2 regions of the Pseudomonas sp. St386 genome follow, and region 1 is predicted to be linked to the other one. Evidence: riboswitches for the same ligand, from Rfam matches in the RefSeq annotation. Region 1 holds a riboswitch; the other holds the start of a gene.
What was found. A riboswitch is a leader RNA that binds a small molecule or an ion and turns the genes downstream of it on or off. The one in region 1 is predicted to bind cobalamin.
Positions count from the first base shown of each region.

Region 1 (7,683 bases):
ACAACCAGTTCATCCATTCCAGCAGCCGCCGCAGCGGTGGTGTGCGGATCGACAGCCTGGGCGACAGCTACTGGAGCAAGACCTTCATCGAAGCCAAGCGCGCCCTCGCCATGGCACCGACGGTGGTCACTGCTCGCAAGTAAGCACACAGTTTGTAAGGCAAACTTAAAGTCTTACTTGAAGTTTGCCGTATAGCCGCTAGAATCCTAGATCATTGATTGATGGCAATCCGCCTGCGTACTCCGCAGGCGGATTTGTTTTCATGCCCACGGCAGAAAAGCCGCATCCAGATCAGGATTGTTCTGCATATGTCGACGTCGGCCCGCCTCGCCCTCATGTTTTTTGCCGCGCTGCTCAGCGCGTGCGCCAGCCGCACTCCGCCGCCGCCTGCTCCAGTGCGAGCTCCGGTGGTCTTTGCTCCCGCGCAACCCTTTTCCCCGGCCGCCGAAGATGTGCTCTTCCGGGCGCTTGGCCTGGTGGGCACACCTTATCGCTGGGGCGGTAACACACCGGATTCGGGTTTCGATTGCAGTGGCCTGATTGGCTATGTCTACCGCGATGCCGCCGGCATTTCCCTGCCACGTTCCACCCGCGAGATGATTGGCATGCGTGCCCCGGATGTCGGCAAGGAAGCCTTGCAGAGCGGCGATTTGATCTTCTTCGCCACCAATGGTGGCTCCCAGGTCAGCCATGCCGGGATCTATGTCGGTGAGGGCCGTTTCGTCCATGCGCCGGCCACGGGAGGCACGGTCAAGCTCGATAGCCTGTCCAAGGCCTATTGGCAGAGGGCTTACCTGGGCGCCAAGCGTGTGCTGCAGCCGGAGCATCTGGCGCGTAACCCCTGAGTTGTTGTTGCCCTGATCTGTGGGAGCAAAGCTTGCTCGCGAAACAGGCACCTCGATCTCTGAAAGACCGCATCGCCTTCATCGCGGGCAAGTCTTGCTCCCACAGGTCAGGAGTAAATCCCCTCGTCACAAGGGGTGTGTCGGCCTTATTTACCTGACACGCGCCAGATCTTGTTCCCCACATCATCGGCCACCAACAAGCCACCCTGCTTGTCGATCACCACGCCCACTGGTCGGCCCTGGGCTTTTTCGTCGGCGTTCAGGAAACCGGTCAGCACATCCACCGGTTGTCCCATCGGCTTGCCGCCGTTGAACGGTACGAAAATCACTTTATAACCACTGTGGGGCTTGCGGTTCCAGGAGCCGTGCTGGCCAACGAAAGCCCCTTCGGTAAACGGTGCAGGCAAGGTGCTGCCCTCGGCGAAGGTCAGCCCCAATGAGGCGGTGTGAGGGCCGACGGCGTAGTCCGGGGCGATGGCCTTGGCCACCAGGGCCGGGTTCTGTGGTTCGACCCGGACATCGACATTCTGCCCATAGTAGCTGTAGGGCCAGCCATAGAAGGCCCCGTCCTTGACCGACGTGATGTAGTCCGGCACCAGGTCGCTGCCGATCTCATCCCGCTCGTTCACCGCTGTCCAGAGCGCGCCGCTGCGGGGTTCCCAGGCCAGGCCGTTAGGGTTGCGCAAGCCCGAGGCGAAGATACGGTGATTTCCGCTGGCACGGTCCACTTCCCAGATGGCGGCGCGACCTTCTTCGGCCTCCATGCCGTTTTCCGCGACGTTACTGTTCGAGCCGGTGGTGACATACAACTTGCTGCCGTCACGGCTGGCAATCACGTTCTTGGTCCAGTGATGGTTGAGTGTGCCCCCGGGCAGATCGACGACCTTGGTCGGCTGCGCCTTGATTTGCGTGTCACCGTCCTTGTAGGGGAAACGGATCAATCGGTCGGTATCGGCCACGTAGAGGTCATTGCCGACCAGGGTCATGCCGAACGGTGAGTTGAGGTTTTCCAGGAACACCGTGCGGGTTTCGGCGATGCCGTCGTGATTGGCGTCGCGCAACAGAGTGATGCGATTGGGGCTGGGCACGCCGGCGCCGGCGCGGCCCATGACTTTTTTCATCACCCAGCCCCGGATGCCTTTGGCGTCGTCCGGCTTGGGTGGGGCGTTGGTTTCGGCCACCAGCACATCACCATTGGGCAGCACATAGAGCCAGCGCGGATGGTCCAGTCCTTCAGCGAATGCACCCACTTGCAGGCCCTGGGCCGGGGTCGGCTTGGCGCCTTGCGGCCAGCCGACGGCTTCGGCGATGTTGACGGTGGGCATCAGGGTCTTGTTCGGTTCGGGCAGTTTCGGCGCTGGGCCGGTGCCGTCGGACACTTGCAAGGTGGACGACTCGCCGCAAGCGACAAGTCCGGCGGCAAGGACGACGATCAGGAGGTGGGGTGGCTTGAGCATGCTGGCTTCCCTATGAATGCATGTAGTTATTCATAGAGGAGCGTAGACGCGGGAAGGTTCAACGGCGGGTGGGCCCCGTCAGCCAGGCAAGCAAGCTCCCTTTGGGAGCTTGCTTGCACAGTTCCTTGTTGAATGAATCAACCATGGGCCTGTTTGAATAGCACCGCAATGCCAGGATGGTAATGACCGGCTTCATTGCGCAACTTGCGGTAGGCGTAAGGGAAGTACCAGGCCGCGGCGCAGGTGTTTTCCTTCTGCAGGTCATCGATCATGTCCTGCAATTCTTCGGGCGTGGCGCTTTGCTGGGCTTTTTGCGGCGAGACGAACAGGCAGCCCAGCTTCAGGTCGCTGGCATAGCTGATGCGCTTGGCATCGCTGGTGGCTTCCAGTAGCGGCTGGGTCAGGTTCAGGTTGTTGACCTTGGGCCAGCGCTGGGTGGCCTGGATGAAGGCGCGCTCCTCGGTGCTGGCGATGAACAGGTCGGCGCTGACGTTGCGTTCGCCTTCTTCATTCTGCTTGCGGGTCGGGGCGTTCTGCAGTGTGACCATCTCAGCCATCCAGGCTGCGGCCGACAGCAAGCCGAGGTTGGCTTTTTCATCGAACCAGTAGGGCGTGTCGTTATCGCCACGCACCGCGTTATAGCGGTCGATACAGTCAAACCAACGTTCCAGCACTGGACGCAGAAACTCCAGTTTTGGATTGCTGATGATCATCCCTTGCATGCTTTTGCCCTCTTGTTCTTGTGATATCGGGTCGTAATGTCGCTTTGATATCACTTGCCGCAGAATCCCACAAGATTGGCGTCATTTTATTGATCGGCGCCAATGATCGTCCCGACAGGCGGCTTTAATTGACGCTCCACCCCCAACCCTCTAACCTTCGCCGCTTGTTTCAGGTGCTCTGTGGCTGCGGTCGACAGAGTGAAACAGGGAAGCCGGTGAGTGCATACGAACCCGGCGCTGCCCCCGCAACGGTAAATGAGTCAACGCTGTGCTCAAGCCACTGTGTCGCAGACATGGGAAGGCGCACAGACCGGCACCACGCCGCTCATGAGCCCGGAGACCGGCCTGATTCATCCAACGGCATCACGGTGGGCGATGCCAGGCTTGTTGCCGTCTTTTTTTGTGCCCGCCCGCCGTTATCCAATCCCAAACGGAGGCTTCCCATGACCGACTCCCTCTTCACCGACACGTCTGATCGCAACGAACGCCACCTGGCGCGCATGCTGCGCAAGAAAGCCGTGATCGACGAGCGCATCGCCAACTCGCCGAATGAATGCGGCCTGTTGCTGGTGCTGACGGGCAACGGCAAGGGCAAGAGCAGCTCGGCGTTCGGCATGCTTGCGCGGTCCATGGGCCACGGCATGCAATGCGGCGTGGTGCAGTTCATCAAGGGGCGCAACAGCACCGGTGAAGAACTGTTCTTCCGCCGCTTCCCGGAGCAGGTGCGCTTTCATGTCATGGGCGAGGGGTTTACCTGGGAAACCCAGGATCGCCAGCGCGACATCGCCGCTGCCGAAGCCGCCTGGGCCGTATCGCGCCAGTTGCTCAGCGATCCGTCCATCGGCCTGGTGGTGCTCGACGAGTTGAACATTGCCCTCAAGCACGGTTACCTCGACCTCGATCAGGTGCTGAGCGATCTGCAGGCCCGCCCACCGATGCAGCACGTGGTGGTGACCGGTCGCGGCGCCAAGCCCGAGATGATCGAGTTGGCCGACACCGTGACTGAAATGGGCATGATCAAGCACGCGTTCCAGGCGGGTATCAAGGCGCAGAAAGGCGTCGAACTGTGAGCGATCCCGCCATGACCAGCCGCCACTGTCCGGCGGTGCTGATCGCAGCGCCGGCCTCGGGCCAGGGCAAGACCACCGTCACCGCGGCGCTGGCCAGGTTGCATCGCAACCAGGGACGCAAGGTGCGCGTATTCAAATGTGGCCCCGACTTCCTCGACCCGATGATCCTGGAGCGGGCCAGTGGCGCGCCGGTCTATCAATTGGACATGTGGATGGTCGGCGAGCAGGAAAGTCGCCGACTGTTGTGGGAAGCCTCTGCCGAAGCGGACCTGATCCTGATCGAAGGGGTGATGGGGCTGTTCGACGGCACCCCGTCGAGCGCCGATCTGGCGCGGCATTTTGGCGTGCCGGTGCTGGCGGTGATCGACGGCACGGCCATGGCCCAGACTTTCGGCGCCCTGGCCCTGGGCCTGGCGCGTTATCAACCCGACCTGCCGTTCGCCGGGGTCTTGGCCAACCGGGTCGGCACCTTGCGCCACGCGCAGTTGCTTGAAGGCAGCCTGACCGAAGGCTTGCGCTGGTACGGCGCGCTGTCCCGGGAAACCGGCATCGAATTACCCAGTCGTCACCTCGGTTTGGTCCAGGCCAGCGAGTTGAACGACTTGGACGTGCGCCTCGACGCGGCCGCGCAGGCCCTGGCCGGCAGTTGTGAAGTGGCGCTGCCGCCAGCGGTGGAGTTCGCCGCGCCCGAGGTGATTGCCGTTGAGCCGTGGCTCGCTGGGGTATGCATCGCCGTGGCCCGTGACGAAGCGTTTGCCTTCACCTATGGCGCCAGCCTTGATCTGCTGCGGGCCATGGGCGCGCAGTTGAGCTTCTTTTCGCCGATTCATGACAGCGAACTGCCCGAGGCGGACAGCCTTTATCTGCCTGGCGGTTATCCGGAACTGCACCATGTTGCGCTTGCCGGGAACGCGCCGATGCTCGCGGCGATCCGTGCCCATCACGCAGCCGATAAACCGTTGCTCGCCGAATGCGGCGGCATGTTGTATCTGCTGGATTCATTGACCGATGTCGAAGGCGTGCGCACCGAACTGCTGGGTTTGCTGGCGGGTGATGCGCAGATGCAAAAACGCCTGGCGGCCCTGGCGTTGCAATCGGTGGACTTGCCGGAAGGCACCTTGCGTGGGCATACCTATCATCATTCGCTGACCAGCACCGAACTTGAACCGATTGCCCGTGGCCATAGCCCCAACGGCGGGCGCGGGGCGGAAGCGGTGTTCCGGCAGGGGCGCATGACGGCTTCCTATGTGCATTTTTATTTTCCGTCCAATCCCAAGGCGATTGCTGCGTTGTTTGCGCCGGATCCTGAGACCGCTATCGCGAGCAAGCTCGCTCCCACAGGGGACCCAGTGATCTCAAGTGCAACGCTAGCCAATGTGGGAGCGAGCTTGCTCGCGAAGAGGCCATGACAGACACCGCTTTCTCCCAGGCCGAACGCGACGCCATCTACCGCGCTATCGCCGAGCGCCGCGACATGCGCCATTTCAGCGGCGGGACGGTTGAGCCGGCCTTGCTGCGCCGCCTACTGGAAGCCGCACACCAGGCCCCCAGCGTCGGGCTGATGCAACCGTGGCGATTCATCCGCATCAGCGACCGCGCCTTGCGTGGGCAGATCCGCGAACTGGTGGAGCAGGAACGCATTCGCACCGCCGAGGCCCTGGGTGAGCGCAGCGATGAATTCATGACGCTCAAGGTCGAAGGTATCGACGACTGTGCCGAAGTGCTGGTGGCGGCGTTGATGGAAGATCGTGAGCGGCACATCTTCGGTCGTCGGACCTTGCCGGAAATGGACCTGGCCTCGCTGTCCTGCGCGATCCAGAACCTGTGGCTGGCTTCCCGCGCAGAAGGGCTGGGGATGGGCTGGGTGTCGCTATTCGAACCCCAGGCCCTGGCCGACCTGCTGGGCCTGCCCGCCGGGGCCAAGCCGCTGGCGATCCTCTGCCTGGGCCCGGTCGAGGGTTTTTATCCGGCGCCGATGCTCGCTCTGGAAGGTTGGGCGCAACCGCGCCCGCTCAATGAACTGCTATATGAAAACCATTGGGGAGTGAGCCCATGAGTGTGGCGTTGCTCAGTGCCGCCGCCGTGGCGCTGGATGCGCTGCTGGGCGAGCCCCGGCGCTGGCATCCGCTGGTGGCGTTCGGCGGTTTTGCCGATCGCATCGAACAACGTTTCAATTCCGGCGGACGCGGTTGGCGCAGCCATGGGGTGACGGCGTGGATCATCGCCGTGGTGCCGTTGACCTTGCTCGCCACGGCCCTTTCGTGGGTGCCGATGGTGGGCTGGCTGGTGGAGATCCTCGCCTTGTACTGTGCCCTCGGCCTGCGCAGCCTCGGTGAACATGTCGAGCCGGTGGCGCGGGCCTTGCGCAGCGGCGACCTGGCGGAGGCGCGCAAGCGTGTCGGCTACCTGGTCAGCCGCGAAACGGCGGAACTGGATGAAGCCGCCGTGGCCCGCGCCGCCACCGAATCGGTGCTGGAAAATGGCAGCGACGCGGTGTTCGCCGCGTTGTTCTGGTTCGCCGTGGCCGGCGCTCCCGGGGTGGTGTTGTACCGCCTGAGCAATACCCTCGACGCCATGTGGGGCTATCGCAACGAACGCTTCGAGCGCTTCGGCTGGGCGGCGGCAAAAATCGATGATGGGCTCAACTACATTCCGGCGCGCCTGGTGGCATTGACCTACGCGCTGCTCGGTAAAACCCGCCTGGCGCTCAAGTGCTGGCGCACCCAGGGCCCGACCTGGGACAGCCCCAACGCCGGACCAGTGATGGCCGCCGGTGCCGGAGCGCTGGGTGTCGAGCTGGGCGGGGCGGCGGTTTATCACGGCGAACTGCACCGGCGTCCAGCGCTGGGCGAAGGCGTGCCGGCGAGTGCCGACGCCATTGATCGCGGCTGGCAATTGGTCCAGCGCGGCGTATGGTTATGGCTGCTGATTCTCTGCCTGGGAGCTGAGTTTTATGCTTGAGCACGGTGGCCGTTTGCGCAACGCAATCCGGCAATACGGCATTGCCGAGGCTGATTGGCTCGACTTGTCCAGCGGACTCGCGCCTTGGCCGTTCGACGTCCCGGCGATTCCCCTGCGCGCCTGGGCGCGCCTGCCGGAAACCGATGACGGCTTGGAGCAGGCGGCCTGCGATTATTACGGCGCGCTGAATGTGCTGCCGGTGGCCGGTTCGCAGATGGCCATCCAGCTGTTGCCGCGCCTGCGCCGGGCCGGCAAGGTCGGTGTCTTGTCGCCCTGTTACGCCGAGCACGCCGAAGCCTGGCGCCGCAGCGGCTACATCGTGCGCGAAGTGCTGGAGTCGGAGGTGGATTTCTTTCTCGACAGCCTCGACGTGCTGGTGGTGGTCAATCCGAACAATCCCACGGGCCTGAGCCTTGCGCCCGAGCGCTTGCTGGACTGGCATGCGCGCCTGGCCCAGCGCGGTGGCTGGCTGGTGGTGGATGAAGCCTTCATGGACGTCACGCCGGCGTTGAGCCTGGCGGCGCACACCCATCTGGTCGGGTTGATCGTGCTGCGCTCGTTCGGCAAGTTCTTTGGCCTGGCCGGGGTTCGCCTGGGGTTTGTATTGGCCGAACGTCGCTTGCTCAAG
Region 1 is NZ_AP021900.1:5,125,478-5,133,160, reverse strand. Features, by position in the region: gene KI235_RS22700 (NlpC/P60 family protein) at 1-143, shown strand, start outside; gene KI235_RS22695 (C40 family peptidase) at 309-845, shown strand; gene KI235_RS22690 (sorbosone dehydrogenase family protein) at 992-2,302, opposite strand; gene KI235_RS22685 (hypothetical protein) at 2,440-3,024, opposite strand; cobalamin riboswitch at 3,179-3,388, shown strand; gene cobO (cob(I)yrinic acid a,c-diamide adenosyltransferase) at 3,468-4,094, shown strand; gene KI235_RS22675 (cobyrinate a,c-diamide synthase) at 4,106-5,503, shown strand; gene bluB (5,6-dimethylbenzimidazole synthase) at 5,500-6,150, shown strand; gene cbiB (adenosylcobinamide-phosphate synthase CbiB) at 6,147-7,055, shown strand; gene cobD (threonine-phosphate decarboxylase CobD) at 7,048-7,683, shown strand, end outside.

Region 2 (7,683 bases), 2.7 Mb from region 1:
AGTGGTGGCGTCGAAGGCAAACAGGTTGTCCACCGTCGCCGCCAGTTCGAACGCGCCTTTATAGCCGTGACGCTTCACGCCGTCGATCCACTTCGGATTCGCTGCGCGGGAACGGATGACGCGGTTGAGCTCTTCTTTCAGGGTGCGGATCCTGGGCAAGTCTGGCTGGCTGTGATCGCCATGGTAACTGGCCGCCGCATCACCACTGAGGGTCTCGACAGCCGCCAGCATGCCGCCCTGGAACTGGTAGTAATCGTTGGAATCGAGCAGGTCATGCTCGCGGTTGTCCTGGTTCTGCAACACCGCCTGCACCTGGCTCAAACGCCGGGAGAACTGCTCCCGGGCAGCAGTGCCTTCATCGCTGGCGCCGTAGGCGTAACCACCCCAGTTCAGGTACACCTCGGCCAGATCCTCGCGGCTCTGCCACAAGCGACCGTCAATCGCCCCCTGCACGCCCGCGCCATAGGCACCGGGCTTGGCGCCGAAGATCCGCCAGCCGGCCTGGCGCGCCGCGGCTTCCGGCTCAAGACCCGATGCCAGCAAGGCTTCGCGTTCGCCGCGCACCTTGGCCGCCAACGGGTTCATGTCGTCCGGCTCATCGAGGGCGGCGACGGCCTGCACGGCGGCATCGAACAAGCGGATCAGGTTGGCAAAGGCGTCACGAAAGAAGCCGGACACGCGCAGCGTGACATCGACCCGAGGCCGGTCCAGCAGGCTCAGCGGCAGGATCTCGAAGTCATCGACCCGCTGGCTGCCCGTGGCCCACACCGGACGCACGCCCATCAGCGCCATGGCCTGGGCGATGTCATCGCCGCCGGTACGCATGGTGGCGGTGCCCCACACCGACAGGCCGAGCTGACGCAGGTGATCGCCGTGGTCCTGCAAGTGCCGTTCAAGGATCAGGTTCGCCGATTGGAAACCGATGCGCCACGCCGTGGTGGTGGGCAGGTTGCGCACGTCCACCGAGAAGAAGTTGCGCCCGGTGGGCAACACATCGAGGCGCCCGCGGCTCGGCGCGCCGCTGGGGCCGGCCGGCACGAAGCGCCCGTTCAAGGCATCGAGCAGGCCGCGCATTTCCGCCGGGCCGCAAGCGTCCAGGCGCGGGGCCACGACGGATCGCAGGTTTTCAATGATGCTGCCCGCCACCTCCCAACCCGGCGCGTCGAGCTGCTCCACCGCACCGTCCAGCGCCTGCTCGATCAACTGCACAGCGAACAGCTCCAGGCGCTCGCGGGTATCGCCGGTGGTGCGCCAGGGCTCGGCGCTGACCTGACGCAACGCCTCGGGACACTCGCCAGTCCAGGGCTCGGCCAAGGCACAATCCAGTGGATCGAAACCCAGCCCGAACGCCTTGGCCAGCGCCCGCAACAGGCTCGACTGCGCGCCTTTGCCGTCGCCCCGGGGAATGCGCAGCAACGCCAGCAAGGTGTCGATGCGCAGCCGTCCGCTGGGCGACTCACCAAAAATGTGCAAGCCATCGCGGATCTGCGACTCCTTCAAGTCGCACAGGTAAGTGTCCAGGCGTGGCAGCCAGATCGCCGCGTCGGCATCGCTGTCGAGCCCGGCATCGAGTTGCAGTTCGCGGTCGATGTGGGTCTCGCGCACCAGATTGAGGATGTCCCGTTGCAGCTCCCGGGCACGGCGCGGATCGAGCAATTGCGCCTCGTAGTACTCGTCAGCCAGCAGCTCGAGGTTACGCAGTGGCCCATAGGTTTCGGCCCGGGTCAGCGGCGGCATCAAGTGGTCGATGATTACCGCCTGGGTACGACGCTTGGCCTGGGCGCCCTCACCCGGGTCGTTGACGATGAACGGATAGATATTCGGCAGCGGCCCCAGCAGCACGTCCGGCCAGCAGTTTTCCGACAGCCCGACGCCCTTGCCCGGCAGCCATTCGAGGTTGCCGTGCTTGCCGACGTGAATCACCCCGTGGACGCCGTAGGTGTGGCGCAACCAGAAATAAAACGCCAGGTAACCGTGGGGCGGTACCAGGTCCGGGTCATGGTACACCGCGCTCGGATCGACCTGATAACCCCGCGCCGGCTGGATACCGACGAAGGTCAGGCCCAGCCGAAGACCGGCGACCATCAGACGGCCGTCGCGGAACATCGGGTCCTGCTCGGGCGAGCCCCAGCGCGCCAGCACCGCTTGGCGATTGCCTTCGGGCAATGCGTCGAACAAGGCCTGGTACTCGGCGAGGGCCAGGCTCTGGTGACAGGGACGCAGGTCGAGGCTGTCCAGGTCATTACTGACCCCGCCGAGCAATTGCTGGATCAACGCGGTGCCGCTCGCCGGCAGTTCGGACGGCAACGGATAGCCCTCGGCCTGCAGGGCCCGCAGGATATTCAAGGCCGACGCCGGGGTGTCCAGGCCGACGCCATTGCCGATGCGACCGTCGCGGGTCGGGTAGTTGGCGAGGATCAGCGCCACACGCTTCTGGGCATTGGGCAAACGCGCCAGGGTGGTCCAGCGTCGGGCCAGTTCGGCGACAAAATCCATGCGCTCGGGCGCGGCCCGGTAGCAGACCACATCGCTCTGGCTGCGCTCGCTGCGCCAGGCCAGGTCCTTGAAACTGATGGGGCGGCTGATGATCCGTCCGTCCAGTTCCGGCAAGGCAATGTGCATCGCCAGGTCTCGCGGTCCCAAGCCCTGCTCGCTGGCCCGCCAGCCGGGTTCGTTGTCCTGGGCGCAGATCGCCTGGATCACCGGGATGTTGCGGCGAAACGGTCGCAAATGCGGAGCTTCGGGGCTGGATTGAGCGAAGCCGGTGGTGTTGAGGATCACCCCCGCCTGCACCTCGTCCAGCCAGTCCTCTACAAGTGCGAGGCAACCAGGCTCCTTGAGGCTTGCCACGGCAATCGGCAGCGGATTGAGCCCCGCCGCTTGCAGGCGCTGGCAGAACACGTCGATGAACGCGGTGTTCGCCGCTTGCAGGTGGGAGCGATAAAACAGCACCGCCGCCACCGGTTGCCCGGCGCTCCAGTCGGCTTGCCAGTCGTCGAGGTTGGCGCTGGTTTTCGCCGGGTGATAGATGGCCGTGCGTGGCAAGGCCTGCGGCTCGGCCCACGGATAATCGCGGCCGAACCATTGGCTGCCTAGGTTGTAAAACAGGTCGAGGGCATTGCCCAGCCCGCCCTGGCGCAAGAACTGCCAGAGCCGGTCGCGGTCCTCAACGGCCACGTTGCTCAGGTCACTGAGTTCCGGGTCTGGACGATCATCCCCCGGCACCAGGATCAGCTTCACCCCGCGCCCCGCCAGTTCCATCAGGCGCTCGATGCCGTAGCGCCAATAGCCGATGCCGCCATGCAGCGACAACAGGATGACCTTGGCGTGTTGCAGCACGTCTTCGACATACAGATCCACCGAGGCGTGGTTCTGCACCTGCATCGGGTTGGCGAGGCGAAACTGCGGGTAGTCACCCGGCAACTGCTTCGCCGCTTCGGCCAGCAGCGCCAGGCTGGAGTCGCCGCTGCACAGGATCACCAGTTCGGCGGGGGTTTGCCCCAGGTCGGCAATGTTGTCATCCGACACGAAACCGCCGGGCTGGGTCCTGAGCAGGTGCATGGCTTAGGCCCCGAGGGCGGCGCGCAACTGCGCTTCGAGCAGCGCGGCGTCAAGCGCCTGGCCGATCAGCACCAGGCGGGTGACCCGCGCTTCCTCAGCGCCCCACTGGCGGTCGAAATGCTTGTCGAAACGCGTCCCGACGCCCTGGATCAACAGGCGCATCGGCTTGTTCGGAATCGCCGCGAAACCCTTGACTCGCAATACTCCGTGCTGGACCACCAGTTGCGTCAGCGCGTCGAGCAACAGGCTTTCGTCAGCCTGGGGCAGTTCGATGGAAATGGAATCGAAGGCGTCATGATCGTGGTCATCATCGTCGCCATCGTGGTGATGGTCGTGATGGCTGTGGCGGCCGTCGATGTGTTCTTCGGAACCAGCGCCCAGGCCGATCAATACGTCCAGCGGCAGGCGACCGCTGCTGGCTTCGATGACCTTGACCGCCGGTGGCAGCTCTTCGGCGACTTCCAGGCGAACTTTGGCCAGGTCCTCAGGGCTGATCAGGTCAGCCTTGTTGAGGATCACCAGGTCGGCGCTCGCCAGTTGGTCGGCGAACAGTTCGTGCAGCGGCGATTCGTGGTCCAGGTTCGGGTCGAGTTTGCGCTGGGCATCGACCTGGTCGGGGAACGCGGCAAAGGTACCCGCGGCCACGGCCGGGCTGTCGACCACGGTGATTACCGCATCGACGGTGCAGGCGCTGCGGATTTCCGGCCATTGGAAGGCCTGGACCAGCGGCTTGGGCAGGGCCAGGCCGGAGGTTTCGATGAGGATGTGATCGAGGTCGCCACGCCGGGCCACCAGTTCGCGCATCACCGGGAAGAACTCTTCCTGCACCGTGCAGCACAGGCAGCCGTTGGCCAGTTCATAGACGCGGCCGTTGGCTTCTTCTTCGGTGCAACCGATGGAGCACTGCTTGAGGATTTCGCCGTCGATGCCCAGCTCGCCGAATTCGTTGACGATCACGGCGATGCGCCGGCCCTGGGCGTTGTCGAGCATGTGCCGCAGCAAGGTGGTTTTACCCGAGCCGAGGAAACCGGTGACGATGGTGACGGGGAGTTTGGCCAGTGTTTTCATCGGATGCCCTTTGGCAAGGTGGCGGGCAAACGGGACGACAACCGCTGGCACAGGCGTGCGCGGAAGATTTCGCCACCGGATCACCCCGCCCGGTTGTAGTGAGAATCTGTCTCGAGGCAGGTCTCCTGGCTGACGGCGGGCCAATCTTTCGACTGGCAATTGCTGCGCCTTCCCGTGCGCCCGTTTTAAAGGGCATGCACAGTGGCCTTGCAGAAACAGCACCGTTCACAGTTGCGGGGGCAGCCGCGGCTTGGACCGCGTTCCCTTCTTAGCTCCGGCATGTGCCGAAGAACCTCGAAGGCGCAAGGCTACGCAGGGTGTGGGGGCGGGTCAATCGCCAGAGTGTTCTGCGGTGTATGTCCGGGCCTCATCGCGAGCAGGCTCGCTCCCACAGTTGATCTTTGTTGAACATGAGTTTTGTGATCCGCGAGATTCATTGTGGGAGCGAGCTTGCTCGCGATGGGCGCAACTCGGTGCCAGCCTGAGAACCCACGCCAATTGACGCCCCGCCCCCGCCCATGCTCTCCTGTACGCCTAGTTACGGGTGCCCTTCACAGGGTGAAACGGGAAACCGGTGAATCGTGTGCTTTACTCCAAAGCCACGTCAGTCCGGTGCTGCCCCCGCAACGGTAAGCGAGCGAAGCGTCTGAACCACTGTGTCCCCGGACATGGGAAGGTGACGCTTGCAGGCCAGGCGCAAGCCCCGCCCCTCGCGAGCCCGGAGACCGGCCCTTGACTCATGCATCAACAAACCCGCGGTGGGCGGGCGCTGTTCGAACCTTGGCGGGTTTTCGCCCGGGGTTTCATCGCGCTCGAATGCCCACTGAACAAGAACAGAGGGAAGCGCCATGTCGACCATCAGCAGCACCGCCCGCACCGCCAGCAGCACCACCACCCTGAGCCAACGCCTGAGCGCCGCGATCCTTGCTTCCATCCTCGGCGCGGGGCTGGTCTATTTCGCCGGTTTCTCCCACATCGAAGCGGTGCACAACGCTGCTCACGATACCCGTCACAGCGCCGCATTCCCGTGCCATTGAGAACTGACGACATGATCAAGCGTATCGCGCAGACCGCTGGTTTCAGCGGCTTGCTGGCCGCCTTGCTGCTGACCCTGCTGCAAAGTTTCTGGGTATCGCCGCTGATTCTCCAGGCGGAAACCTTCGAGAAGGCCCCGGCGACCGAGGTCCATGAACACGCCGACGGGGCGGCTCATACCCATGATGCCGAGGCCTGGGAGCCGGAAGACGGCTGGCAGCGCGTGCTGTCCACCACGGGCGGCAACCTGGTGGTCGCCGTGGGGTTTGCCCTGATGCTGGCGGGCCTGTACACCTTGCGCGCACCGACTCGCACGTCCCAGGGCCTGCTCTGGGGCCTGGCCGGTTATGCCACTTTCGTCTTGGCGCCGACGCTTGGCCTGCCCCCGGAATTGCCTGGCACCGCAGCGGCCGACCTGGCCCAACGACAGATGTGGTGGATCGGCACCGCGGCGTCCACGGCGGTGGGCATTGCCTTGATCGCCTTCGGCCAGCATTGGCTGCTCAAGGTGCTGGGCGTGGCAACATTGCTGGTGCCCCACGTCATCGGCGCGCCGCAGCCCGAAGTCCACTCGATGCTGGCGCCCGAAGCGCTGGAGAGCCAGTTCAAGATTGCCTCGCAGTTGACCAACGTCGCGTTCTGGCTGGCCCTGGGCCTGATCAGCGCCTGGCTGTTTCGCCGTGACGGCCAAGCCCACCACGACGCATGAGCGCCGAGCCGATCCTGGTGATCGGCCTGGGCTGCCAGCGTGGTTGCCCGGCCAGCACGCTGCGGGCCCTGCTCGACCAGACGCTGCTGGCCCACGGCATCGAACTTCATCGGGTACGGGCCCTGGCCAGTATCGACCTCAAGCGTGACGAGCCCGGGCTGCTGGAGCTGGCCGGGCAACTGGCGCTGCCGCTGACCTGCTTCAGTGTCGAACAGTTGGCCAGCTACGAGCAGCGGCTCAGTCACCGTTCCGAGATCGCCTTCGAGCGAACCGGTTGCTACGGCATCGCCGAAAGCGCCGCCCTCGCCTTGGCCGACCAGTTGGGCAGATCGCCCGCGACGCTACTGATTACTCGCCAAAAAGGCCCCAAGAGCACGTTGGCATTGGCGGTCGTGGCGTAAATCCCGATAATCGGCGCCCAGGATCATGAGCGATCTTCATCTGGGCAACGCTCACCCACCTTCCACAGGAGCCGGTCATGACCGTTTACTTCATCGGCGCCGGCCCCGGCGACCCGGACCTCATCACGGTCAAAGGCCAGCGACTGATCCGCCAGTGCGCGGTGATCATCTACGCCGGCTCGCTGGTGCCAACCGCCGTCCTTGAAGGCCATTGTGCCGAACAGGTGATCAACAGCGCCGAGCTGCATCTGGAACAGATCATCGAATTGATCAAGAGCGCCCATCTCAAGGGCCAGGACGTGGCCCGGGTGCATTCCGGCGACCCGAGCCTGTACGGCGCCATCGGCGAGCAGATTCGTTGCCTGCGGGAATTGGCCATCCCTTTCGAAATCATCCCGGGGGTGACAGCGACCTCAGCCTGCGCCGCCCTGCTGGGTGCCGAACTGACCTTGCCGGACATTTCCCAAAGCCTGATCCTCACCCGCTACGCCGACAAAAGCCCGATGCCCGCTGGGGAAGAACTGGGCAGCCTGGCGCAGCACGGGGCGACCATGGCGATTCACCTGGGGGTCAATCATCTGGAAAAAATCGTCGACGAACTGCGGCCCCACTATGGCGCCGATTGCCCGATTGCCGTGATCCACCGGGCGACCTGGCCGGATCAGGATTGGGTGATGGGGACGCTGGACGATATCGCAGCAAAGGTACACGCCAAGGGCTTTCGCCGCACGGCGCTGATTCTGGTGGGACGTGTGCTGGGCAACGATGTGTTCAGCGAGTCTTCGCTGTACCGCGCCGGGCATGCGCATCTCTACAGGCCCTGACTCGCCAGAGAATCCACCGGGATCCCCCTGCGGGAGCGAATCTGTGGGAGCAAGGCTTGCCCGCGAAGGCGTCGTCTCGGTCTAT
Region 2 is NZ_AP021900.1:2,397,601-2,405,283, reverse strand. Features, by position in the region: gene cobN (cobaltochelatase subunit CobN) at 1-3,561, opposite strand, end outside; gene cobW (cobalamin biosynthesis protein CobW) at 3,565-4,629, opposite strand; cobalamin riboswitch at 4,727-4,941, opposite strand; cobalamin riboswitch at 5,155-5,378, shown strand; gene KI235_RS10595 (CbtB-domain containing protein) at 5,478-5,666, shown strand; gene KI235_RS10590 (CbtA family protein) at 5,678-6,373, shown strand; gene KI235_RS10585 (cobalamin biosynthesis protein) at 6,370-6,774, shown strand; gene cobM (precorrin-4 C(11)-methyltransferase) at 6,852-7,598, shown strand.
Region 2: linked by a shared signal. The riboswitch ahead of cobW (cobalamin biosynthesis protein CobW) and the one ahead of cobO (cob(I)yrinic acid a,c-diamide adenosyltransferase) in region 1 are both predicted to bind cobalamin.